DNA from 4 places in the Streptomyces sp. NPDC029041 genome. Region 2 is predicted to be linked to each of the others. Evidence: riboswitches for the same ligand, from Rfam matches in the RefSeq annotation. Region 2 holds a riboswitch; each other region holds the start of a gene.

What was found. A riboswitch is a leader RNA that binds a small molecule or an ion and turns the genes downstream of it on or off. The one in region 2 is predicted to bind cyclic di-AMP.
Region 1: another riboswitch for cyclic di-AMP. It lies ahead of AB0F04_RS29635 (NlpC/P60 family protein); the one in region 2 lies ahead of AB0F04_RS18200 (M23 family metallopeptidase).
Region 3: another riboswitch for cyclic di-AMP. It lies ahead of AB0F04_RS01765 (LysM peptidoglycan-binding domain-containing M23 family metallopeptidase); the one in region 2 lies ahead of AB0F04_RS18200 (M23 family metallopeptidase).
Region 4: another riboswitch for cyclic di-AMP. It lies ahead of AB0F04_RS28225 (C40 family peptidase); the one in region 2 lies ahead of AB0F04_RS18200 (M23 family metallopeptidase).

Annotation. Positions count from the first base shown of each region.
Region 1 is NZ_JBEZWO010000013.1:39,365-41,556, reverse strand. It holds gene AB0F04_RS29635 (NlpC/P60 family protein) at 1-897, opposite strand, end outside; cyclic di-AMP (ydaO/yuaA leader) riboswitch at 906-1,078, opposite strand; gene pcrA (DNA helicase PcrA) at 1,393-2,192, shown strand, end outside.
Region 2 is NZ_JBEZWO010000006.1:466,005-468,196, forward strand. It holds gene AB0F04_RS18195 (GntR family transcriptional regulator) at 1-377, opposite strand, end outside; gene AB0F04_RS18200 (M23 family metallopeptidase) at 590-1,378, opposite strand; cyclic di-AMP (ydaO/yuaA leader) riboswitch at 1,391-1,555, opposite strand; gene AB0F04_RS18205 (pitrilysin family protein) at 1,748-2,192, opposite strand, start outside.
Region 3 is NZ_JBEZWO010000001.1:414,412-416,603, reverse strand. It holds gene AB0F04_RS01770 (alpha-galactosidase) at 1-810, shown strand, start outside; cyclic di-AMP (ydaO/yuaA leader) riboswitch at 1,121-1,282, shown strand; gene AB0F04_RS01765 (LysM peptidoglycan-binding domain-containing M23 family metallopeptidase) at 1,287-2,171, shown strand.
Region 4 is NZ_JBEZWO010000011.1:267,669-269,860, reverse strand. It holds gene AB0F04_RS28230 (DUF6328 family protein) at 1-613, opposite strand, end outside; gene AB0F04_RS28225 (C40 family peptidase) at 696-1,169, opposite strand; cyclic di-AMP (ydaO/yuaA leader) riboswitch at 1,173-1,385, opposite strand; partial or broken gene AB0F04_RS28220 (ATP-dependent Clp protease proteolytic subunit) at 1,880-2,192, opposite strand, start outside.

The sequences.
Region 1 (2,192 bases), on a different contig from region 2:
CGCGCCCCACACGTACGGCTTGCCGATCTGGGCGCGGGCGAAGGTGAGCGCCTTGTCGGCCTTGGTGGCGTAGGAGGAGTCGGCCGGGGCCGTCGGGGTGGACGAGCCGGAGGCCGTCGACCCCGTCGATCCGGAGGGGGAGGACCCGCCGTCCTGCTGCCGGGCGGCCTCCTCCTGAGCCTTCTGCTGCGCCGCCTGCTGCCGGGCCAGCTCGTCGGCCTTGCGGGCGGCCTCGGCCCGCTTCTCCTGCTCGATCGCCGCGAGCCGGGCCTTCTCCTCGGCGGTCAGCTTCGTCATCAGTTCGCGCGCGTCGGCGAGCTTGCGCTGGACGGTGGCCTTGGCCGTCTTCAGGTCGCCCTGCGACTCGGTGAGCGTCTCGAGGCTCTCGGTGGCCTCCTGGCGCTTCTTCATCGTCTCGGACTGCTGCGTGATGTAGTCGTCGACCGCGACCTTCTGGCGGCCGGTCATCCGGTCCATCAGCTGCGTCTGGTCGAAGTAGTCCTGCGGGGTGTCCGCGAGCAGGAACGTCGCCGTGTCCGGGGCGGCGGCACCGGTGCGGTACTGGGCGGAGGCGAAGGAACCCAGTTCCTCGCGCGCCTCGTTGAGCTTCTGGGTGCGCTGGGCGACGTCGTCGAGGAGGGTGTCGACGCGCTTGCGCTGCTTCGCGGTCTTCTCCTTGGCCGCGTTGTACTTGTCGGTCGCCGACTCGGCCTGGCGGTACAGGTCGCCGACCTTCTTCTCGACTTCCTCCAGGCTGGGCTTGTCGTCGGCCTCGGGGGCGGCGTTGGCCGACTGGGACAGCAGGGCCACGGAGGTGAGGGCCGCCGTTGCGAGGGCGGGGGTCCGTATGCCTGCCATGCGCGTACCCGTAGGACGCGACTTGCGGTGCGACGCCAAGGGAGGCGACTCCTTCCATGTTCCGCCTACCGGGTTAGCTGTCGGGTTCGGGCGGGTGGTTCGGAAGGTTTGCCCTACGGCCTTCTCCGCACAGGGAGTCGGGCCGATTCACCCCAGGTTCACGGTTGGGTCCCCGGCTCCGGCTGCCGCTGCGGCACGCCGGACTCGGCGGAGGCCGCGCGGCCCGGCGACGTTCGCCGGTGGGGGTCATGCGGCCCGGTCGCACCGTAGCCAACTCGTGTGGCCCCTGTGAAGGTTGATGGGTGATATGCCCGATACATTTTCGTGACCTTATTCCTGAGCGTTGCCGAGAGTGAACGATCAAGGGGGATTGAGTGGGAAAAGTCCCCACTTGCCAGGTGGGTAGCAGGGCGTGATCGCGCCGTCATGGAGGGCGACAACGCGCCACCGGGCGGTCGGCGGGGCCCCGGGCGCGCGGCGATGTTCTCAGGGCGGCGGCGGGCTGTCAGTGGGGCGCCCTAGACTCGGAGAGCGATGAGCAGCCTCTTTGACGACAGCTTCCTGGCGAACCTCCAGGCCCAGCGGGGCCCCGCGGACGAGCCCCCGCCGCCGCCCGAGGACGATCAGGTTCCGGAGCCGATCCCGGACGATCTGTTCGGCGGGAAGTTCGACGTGCCGCCGGACCGGGACGCCTACTACCGGGACGGAGCCCCCCGCCCGGTGGTGGACACCGCCACCCTCCTGGAGGGGCTGAACGACAACCAGCGCGCCGCCGTCGTCCACTCCGGCTCCCCGCTGCTCATCGTGGCCGGCGCCGGCTCCGGCAAGACCCGCGTGCTCACGCACCGCATCGCCCACCTGCTCGCCGAGCGGGACGTGCACCCGGGCCAGATCCTCGCGATCACCTTCACCAACAAGGCCGCCGGTGAGATGAAGGAGCGCGTCGAGCAGCTCGTCGGCCCCCGCGCGAACGCCATGTGGGTCATGACCTTCCACAGCGCGTGCGTGCGCATCCTGCGCCGGGAGAGCAAGAAGCTCGGCTTCACCTCGTCCTTCTCGATCTACGACGCCGCCGACTCCAAGCGCCTGATGGCCCTGGTCTGCCGTGATCTGGACCTCGACCCCAAGCGCTTCCCGCCGAAGTCCTTCAGCGCCAAGATCAGCAACCTGAAGAACGAGCTGATCGACGAGGAGGACTTCGCCGCCCAGGCGACCGACGGCTTCGAGAAGACCCTCGCCCAGGCCTACGCCATGTACCAGTCGCGGCTGCGCGAGGCGAACGCCCTCGACTTCGACGACCTGATCATGACGACGGTCAACCTCCTGCGGGCCTT
Region 2 (2,192 bases):
AGGGAGCGCAGGTCGTCGCTGTTGCCGCGACGGGCCCGGTCCTGGCCGAGCCGGACCAGTCCGCGCAGGACCTTCAGATGCGCCTCGGTGCGGCGCTGGGCGGCGCGGGCCGCACCGAGCGGCTCCAGGAGCATCCGCATCTCCAGCAGGTCACCGGCCTCCTGCTCGGTGGGCTCCGCCACACACGCGCCCGCGTGCCGGCGGGTCACCACGAAGCCCTCGGCCTCCAGCGTGCGCAGCGCCTCGCGGACGGGCACCCGCGAGACGCCGTAGCGGCGGGCGAGCAGTTCCTCGGTGAGCCGGCTGCCGCGCGCATGGACTCCCGCGACGATGTCGTCCCGGATGGCGGTGCACACCGAGTGCGCGGGAATACGCATGACCGACCTCCGCTTAATCCCCGTGAAACGCCGGCGAGCGGCGCGTGATTCTGTGACTCTATTGCAATGAGCCGGAATTTCCGACGGCAGGCGGGAATCCAGGGATATTTTTTGGACAGCGGGCATCCGGGACGCATCCCGAGGGGCGTCCGGAAACACCGAAAGCCCCGGCTCGGGGAGCCGGGGCTTCGGGAAGGGCGGAGGGGTTCCGGTCAGAGGCTGACGCCGTGCGAGCGGAGGTAGGCGACCGGGTCGATGTCCGAGCCGTACTCGGGGCTCGTGCGCGCCTCGAAGTGCAGGTGCGGGCCGGTGACGTTGCCGGTCGCGCCGGACAGGCCGATCTGCTGGCCGGGGGTGACCTTCTGACCCACCGAGACGCCGATGGAGGACAGGTGGCCGTACTGGGTGTACGTGCCGTCGTTCATCTTGATCACGATGTTGTTGCCGTAGGAGCCGCCCCAGCCGGCCTCGACGACCTCGCCCATGCCGACCGCGTGGACGGAGGTGCCGGTGGCGGCGTGGAAGTCCACGCCGGTGTGGCTGCCGGAGGACCACAGGCCGCTGCTGGCCTTGTAGCCGGTGGAGACGTACGAGCCGGAGATCGGGGCCACGTAGGCGTTGAGGCGCTTGCGCTCGGCCTCGCGGGCGGCGCGCTCCTTGGCCTCGCGGGCCTTCTCGGCCTCTTCCTTGGCCTTCTCGGCCTTCTCGGCGGCCCGCTTGCGGGCGGCCTCCTCGGCCTTCCGCTTGGCGGCGGCCTCCTCGGCGGCCTGCTGCTGCGCGACGGCCTGGGCGTCGATCTGCTGGGCCACGGTGTCGCCCATGGTGACGACCGGGGTGAGGCCGGTCTGCTCGGCGCTGGGCTCGGCGGCGAAGGCCGCGGGGGCCGCCACGGTGCCGATCACGCCGGTGGTGGCGAGGGCCGCGACACCCGCCGCGCGGGCGGTGCGGCGCTGGATCCTGCTGGGACGACGGTGCTTCCCGGTGGCGCGAGTGAACGCCATGTGGTGGCTGGTCCTTTCCTTCCCTCTCGCCTACCGGGTTAGCTGACGGGTTCGGAGCAGGAAGGTCTCCTACGGACTCCCTCGCGGCATGCGCGGGCGTCCGATTCACCCCAGGGACTGCGGTGGGTCCCCGGCTCCCCTGGCTCGCGCCGTACGGGGACTCGGCGATGACTGTCCGGTGCCGCGGGCGCGGCGCACTGCCTGACGAACAGCCCGGACGACGCTAAGCGGCGCCACTTTCAATTCCCAAACGGATCCCGACTTTTGTAGCGCATCCCACAGGGCAGACAGGCAACTCCCATCCCAATTCGGGCATAAAGGGGCCCTGGTGCCTTCGAAGACATCCAGGGCCCCTCAGCACGCGTGCCGCTACTCGGCGGCGACGACGCTGACTTCGCCGATGCCGAGGGCCTCGACAGGCGCCTTGATCTGCGCCGCGTCACCTACGAGGACGGTCACCAGCCGGTCCACCGGGAAGGCGCTGACGGCCGCCGCGGTGGCCTCCACGGTGCCGGTCGCGGCGAGCTGCCGGTACAGCGCGGCCTGGTAGTCGTCGGGCAGATGCTGCTCCACCTGGTCGGCCAGCGTGCTCGCGACCGCCGCCGCCGTCTCGTACTTCAGCGGCGCGACACCGACCAGGTTCTGCACGGCGACGTCCCGCTCCGCATCGGTGAGCCCCTCGGCGGCGAGGGTGCGCAGCACCGTCCAGAGGTCCTCCAGCGCGGGGCCGGTGTTGGGCGTGTCCACGGAGCCGCTGATGGCGAGCATCGCCGCACCCGTGCCGTCGGGGGCGGACCTGAGGACCTGGCCGAAC
Region 3 (2,192 bases), on a different contig from region 2:
GTCCGGGAGTATCTGTGGGAGCAGCTCGACGGACTCCTCTCCGGTGCGCCGATCGACTACGTGAAGTGGGACTTCAACCGCTGCTTCACGGACGCCGGCTGGCCGGACGACGGCTACCCGCAGCGGCTCTGGGTCGACCACGTGCAGGGCCTGTACGCCCTGCTGGACCGCCTGAGGGCGGCTCACCCGGGGGTGGCCTTCGAGTCCTGCTCGGGCGGCGGCGGACGGATCGACCTCGGTGTGCTGAGCCGCACGGACCAGGTGTGGACCTCCGACAACACCGACCCCCTCGACCGGCTCGCCATCCAGCACGGCTTCAGCCAGATCCATCCGGCCCGGGTCATGGCCGCCTGGGTCACCGACAGTCCGAACGCCATGCTCAACCACCGGGCCAGCTCGCTGCGGTTCCGGTTCGTCAGCGCCATGGCCGGGGTGCTCGGGGTCGGGGGTGACCTCACGAAGTGGACGCCGGAGGAGCTCGCCGAGGCGGCGGAGTGGGTGAGGCTCTACAAGGAGATCCGGCCCGTGGTGCAGCGGGGCGACCAGTACCGGCTGCGGCCTCCGGAGGGCGGGCTGAGCGCCGTGCAGTACGTCCTCGGCGAGGAGGCCGTCGTCTTCGCCTGGCTCCAGGCGCAGCGCTACGGCGAGCCCGTTCCGGCGCTCCGGCTGCGCGGCTTGGACCCGACGGAATCGTATGAATGCCTCGAAACGGGCGAAGTTCACCAAGGGGCCGTGCTGCTTCATCACGGACTGCGGGTCGGTTTGCGCGGGGATCTGGACGCCGCGATCGTCCGCCTTAAGCGGAAGTAGTCATTGTGTCCGAATAGGGAATTTTAGCCGCTTAGGGATAACGTGCCCCGATCGTAAAGGAGATGAGGTCGGGGTGCGTGACCATCGTCATATTCGTGACGATGTGCTGTCGCCATGTTCACGTAATCCCCGCAATTTTCCAGGGCCATTGAGTGGAGCGGGGGATCGGCAATCCACGCTCGGTGACGGCACATGTGGCGACGCGTCAAGAAAAACACCGTCACGGGCAACCGCAAGCTTGTCCTATTGCGTCGTGGTCGCTTACGTTCCACACCAATCCGGACGGACGCCTAATCCTGCCGCCGCCCGGAGCCCGCACACACTGACCCGACGTACGGCAGGAGCGGGGGACCCACAGGTAAGACGCCTGTTCCGGTTCCCGGAACGGCTTGGGGTTAAGCCGCGCCACGGCGCGGCCGGGCATCTCCAGCCCGCACCCGACAGCTCACCTCGCAGGCGACGGAGAGGAATGCGCCATGCCCGCGAAGGGTAAGCACCGCCGCCCCAAGACCCAGCGTTTCACCCGCTCCATCGCCGTCGCCGGAACCGGCGGGGCCGCCCTCGCCCTGCCGCTCATGGGGGCCGCCGGCGCTCACGCCGCCACCCCGCAGTCGGCTCCGGAAAAGGCCGTCCAGTCCGCTCCGGCCGCCGGGGAAAAGGCCGCGGAAGAGGCCAACGGTTCCCGCACGTACACCGTGAAGGCCGGTGACTACCTCGCGAAGATCGCCGAGGATCAGCATGTCAGCGGTGGCTGGAAGAAGCTCTACGCGGACAACCGTGACGCCGTCGGCTCCGACCCGTCGCTGATCCACCCGGGCCTGAAGCTGTCGATCGGCAAGAAGGCGGCGAGCGCCCCGAAGGCCTCGGCCCCGAAGCCGTCAGCCGCCGATACGGCCCCGAAGGCGGAGGCGGAGACCGCCGCCAAGCCGGCGGCCGCCGAGAACAACTCCAGCGGCTTCACCCTCCCGGTGGCCGGCGCCACCGTCGGCACCCCGTACCACATGTCCGGCAGCATGTGGTCCAGCGGCTACCACACCGGCGTCGACTTCGTCGTCCCGACCGGCACCTCCCTCAAGGCCGTCGGCGCGGGCACGGTCGTGTCCGCCGGCTGGGGCGGCGCGTACGGCAACCAGGTCGTCATCAAGCTCGCCGACGGCTACTACGCCCAGTACGCCCACCTGTCCCAGCTCTCCGTCTCGGCCGGCCAGACCGTGACCGCCGGGCAGCAGGTCGGCCTGTCGGGCGCGACCGGCAACGTGACCGGACCGCACCTGCACTTCGAGATCCGCACCACGCCGGACTACGGCTCGGACGTGGACCCGGTCGCCTTCCTGCGCTCGCACGGCGTCTCCGTCGGCTGACCCACCGCAGACCACCTGCCT
Region 4 (2,192 bases), on a different contig from region 2:
ACGCCTCCTGGTGTGCTGCAGCCCCTCGAAGCCCTGACGGCTGCCCGACAGTGCGCCGCAGCGGTGCGGGGATCCTGGCCCCGGCCCCCTCCGGCTGCTCCGCGGTGGTCTTCTCGGCCCCGTCACGGTCCCCCCGCAGCCCCGCCCGTCGCACCAGCCGGGGGAGCACCCCCCACAGTCCGACGCAGACCAGGAAGGTCGCGGCGCCCGCGGCGATGCCACCGGTACGGCCGGTGGTCACGTCGACCACCAGCAGCACCGAACCGCTGAAGGCGAACACCAGCACGCTCAGACCGGTCGTGGCCAGGCGCGAGGAGACCTGCACTACGCGGGGCTTGGCGCCCTGCTGGAAGAGCGAGCGGTGCAGCGCGGCCGGCGCGGTGAAGAGCGCGGCGGCCAGGACCGCAAGCAGCAGCGTGATGACGTAGGTGACGCGCTGGACCGTGTCGAGGTCGCCGAAGCGCGAGGTGAAGGCCAGCGACAGCAGGAAGGCGAAGAGGATCTGCACACCCGTCTGGGTGACGCGGAGTTCCTGGAGCAGCTCGACGAAGTTGCGGTCGGCGCGTTGCAGCGGAGTCTCGTTGCGCGCGGTGCAGGGACGGTGCTCGGCCATGACGGGACGGGTATCCACTCGAGCCCGTGTCACGCTCCGGCGTGCGGCGGCGCGTCAGGGACGCCGCCGCACGCCGGGCGGATCACCTCACGCGCCCGTACCAGACGCTCTTGGTCCAGATCTTCTGCAGTCGCACCACGTCCCCGCTCTTCGGGGAGTGCCAGAGCTTGTTCTTACCCGCGTAGATACCGACGTGGTACACGTTGCTGCCCGAGTGGAAGAACACCAGGTCTCCCGCCTTGCGGTTCTTGGCGGAGATGTGGCGCGTCTTGTTGTACTGCTGGGCAGCCGTGCGGGGGAGCTTCTTGCCGGCCTTCTTGAACGAGTAGAGCGTGAGCCCCGAGCAGTCGAACCGGTGCGGCCCTATCGCCCCGTACTTGTAGGGGGAACCCTTCTTGGAGGCCGCGATCTGGAGTGCCTTGGTCGCCGGTGTGGCTGCCGCGGCCTCGGAGGCGAAGCCGGGGGCCACGATCGAGCCGCCCACCGCGGCGATGGTGAGCGCCGAGGCCGTACCGGCTCGGGCCATGAGCGACGGGACACGATTGAGCGCAGTCATGCGCAACCCTTCGTCAGCCGCCTGTGAAGGATGACCTGTCGGATTCGGGCTGACAAAGTTGCCCGGCCGCTGACGCGGCTTCACCCCAAGGGCTGCTCGTGTCCGGTCATGGCGTGACCGTCCCGGCGACCCGTCGTGCTTGGGTCCTCCACTCCTGCCGATCCACTCCTGTCGACCGGTCATCCGGGCGGCGGCAGGACTCGGCGTCCGCCCGGATCGCCCCGCCACAGCGGCGGGGGCTTGTCGTCAAACAGGGATCTTGGCGGATGCCTGTCCGGATTTCCCAACGGAACCGGGGATTTGTGTTGTTACTCACCACTCACCCGTTCGGGTGGACACGTGTGCGTTCGCGCCACCGTCCATGGGTTCGCGGACCGTCGGACCAGCGACGGAATGTCCCATTCCGCCCTCCGGCCACGCGCGTTGCGCAACCGGAAGGGCCCTGAAATCGGTCTCCCGCCTACTCCGAACAGCGGTACGTCTTTTGGTCCGTTTCAACTCAGCTCGAAACGCTCCGCCGTCGCGGCGGGCGTCCGGACCGACGGCTTCGCGTCAACTGACGGATTCCGGAGGCAGGGTGAGCCGGGCGGTGCGCCGCTCGCCGTCCAGCACCCGCAGGCGCCCGGGCCAGGGTGCCGGCGTGCAGATCCGTCTCGCCTCGTCGGTGCATCAAGGAACCTCGCCGCGGGCCAGGGCGGCTGCTCCCGTTCGCGACCCGTGTGCGGTGCGAGCATCTCCTCCATCCGACGCCGGATGCGGGTCAACTCATCCGCCTGGATGGCCAGAACGCTCGCCCGGCCCTGGACCGGCTCGGGCAGCGCCGGCTGATGGACCACCAGGCGGGCGCCGGGCAGCGCGCATCGCTTGCCGGGTGTGCCCGCCGCCAGCAGCACCGGGGCGGCGGCGCCGGCCTGGCCGAGGAGGATCGTCGCCACGTCGCAGGAGACGTACTGCATCGTGTCGTAGATCGCCGTCATCGCATGGAAGCCGCCGCAGGGGGAGTTGATGCAGAGCGAGATGTCG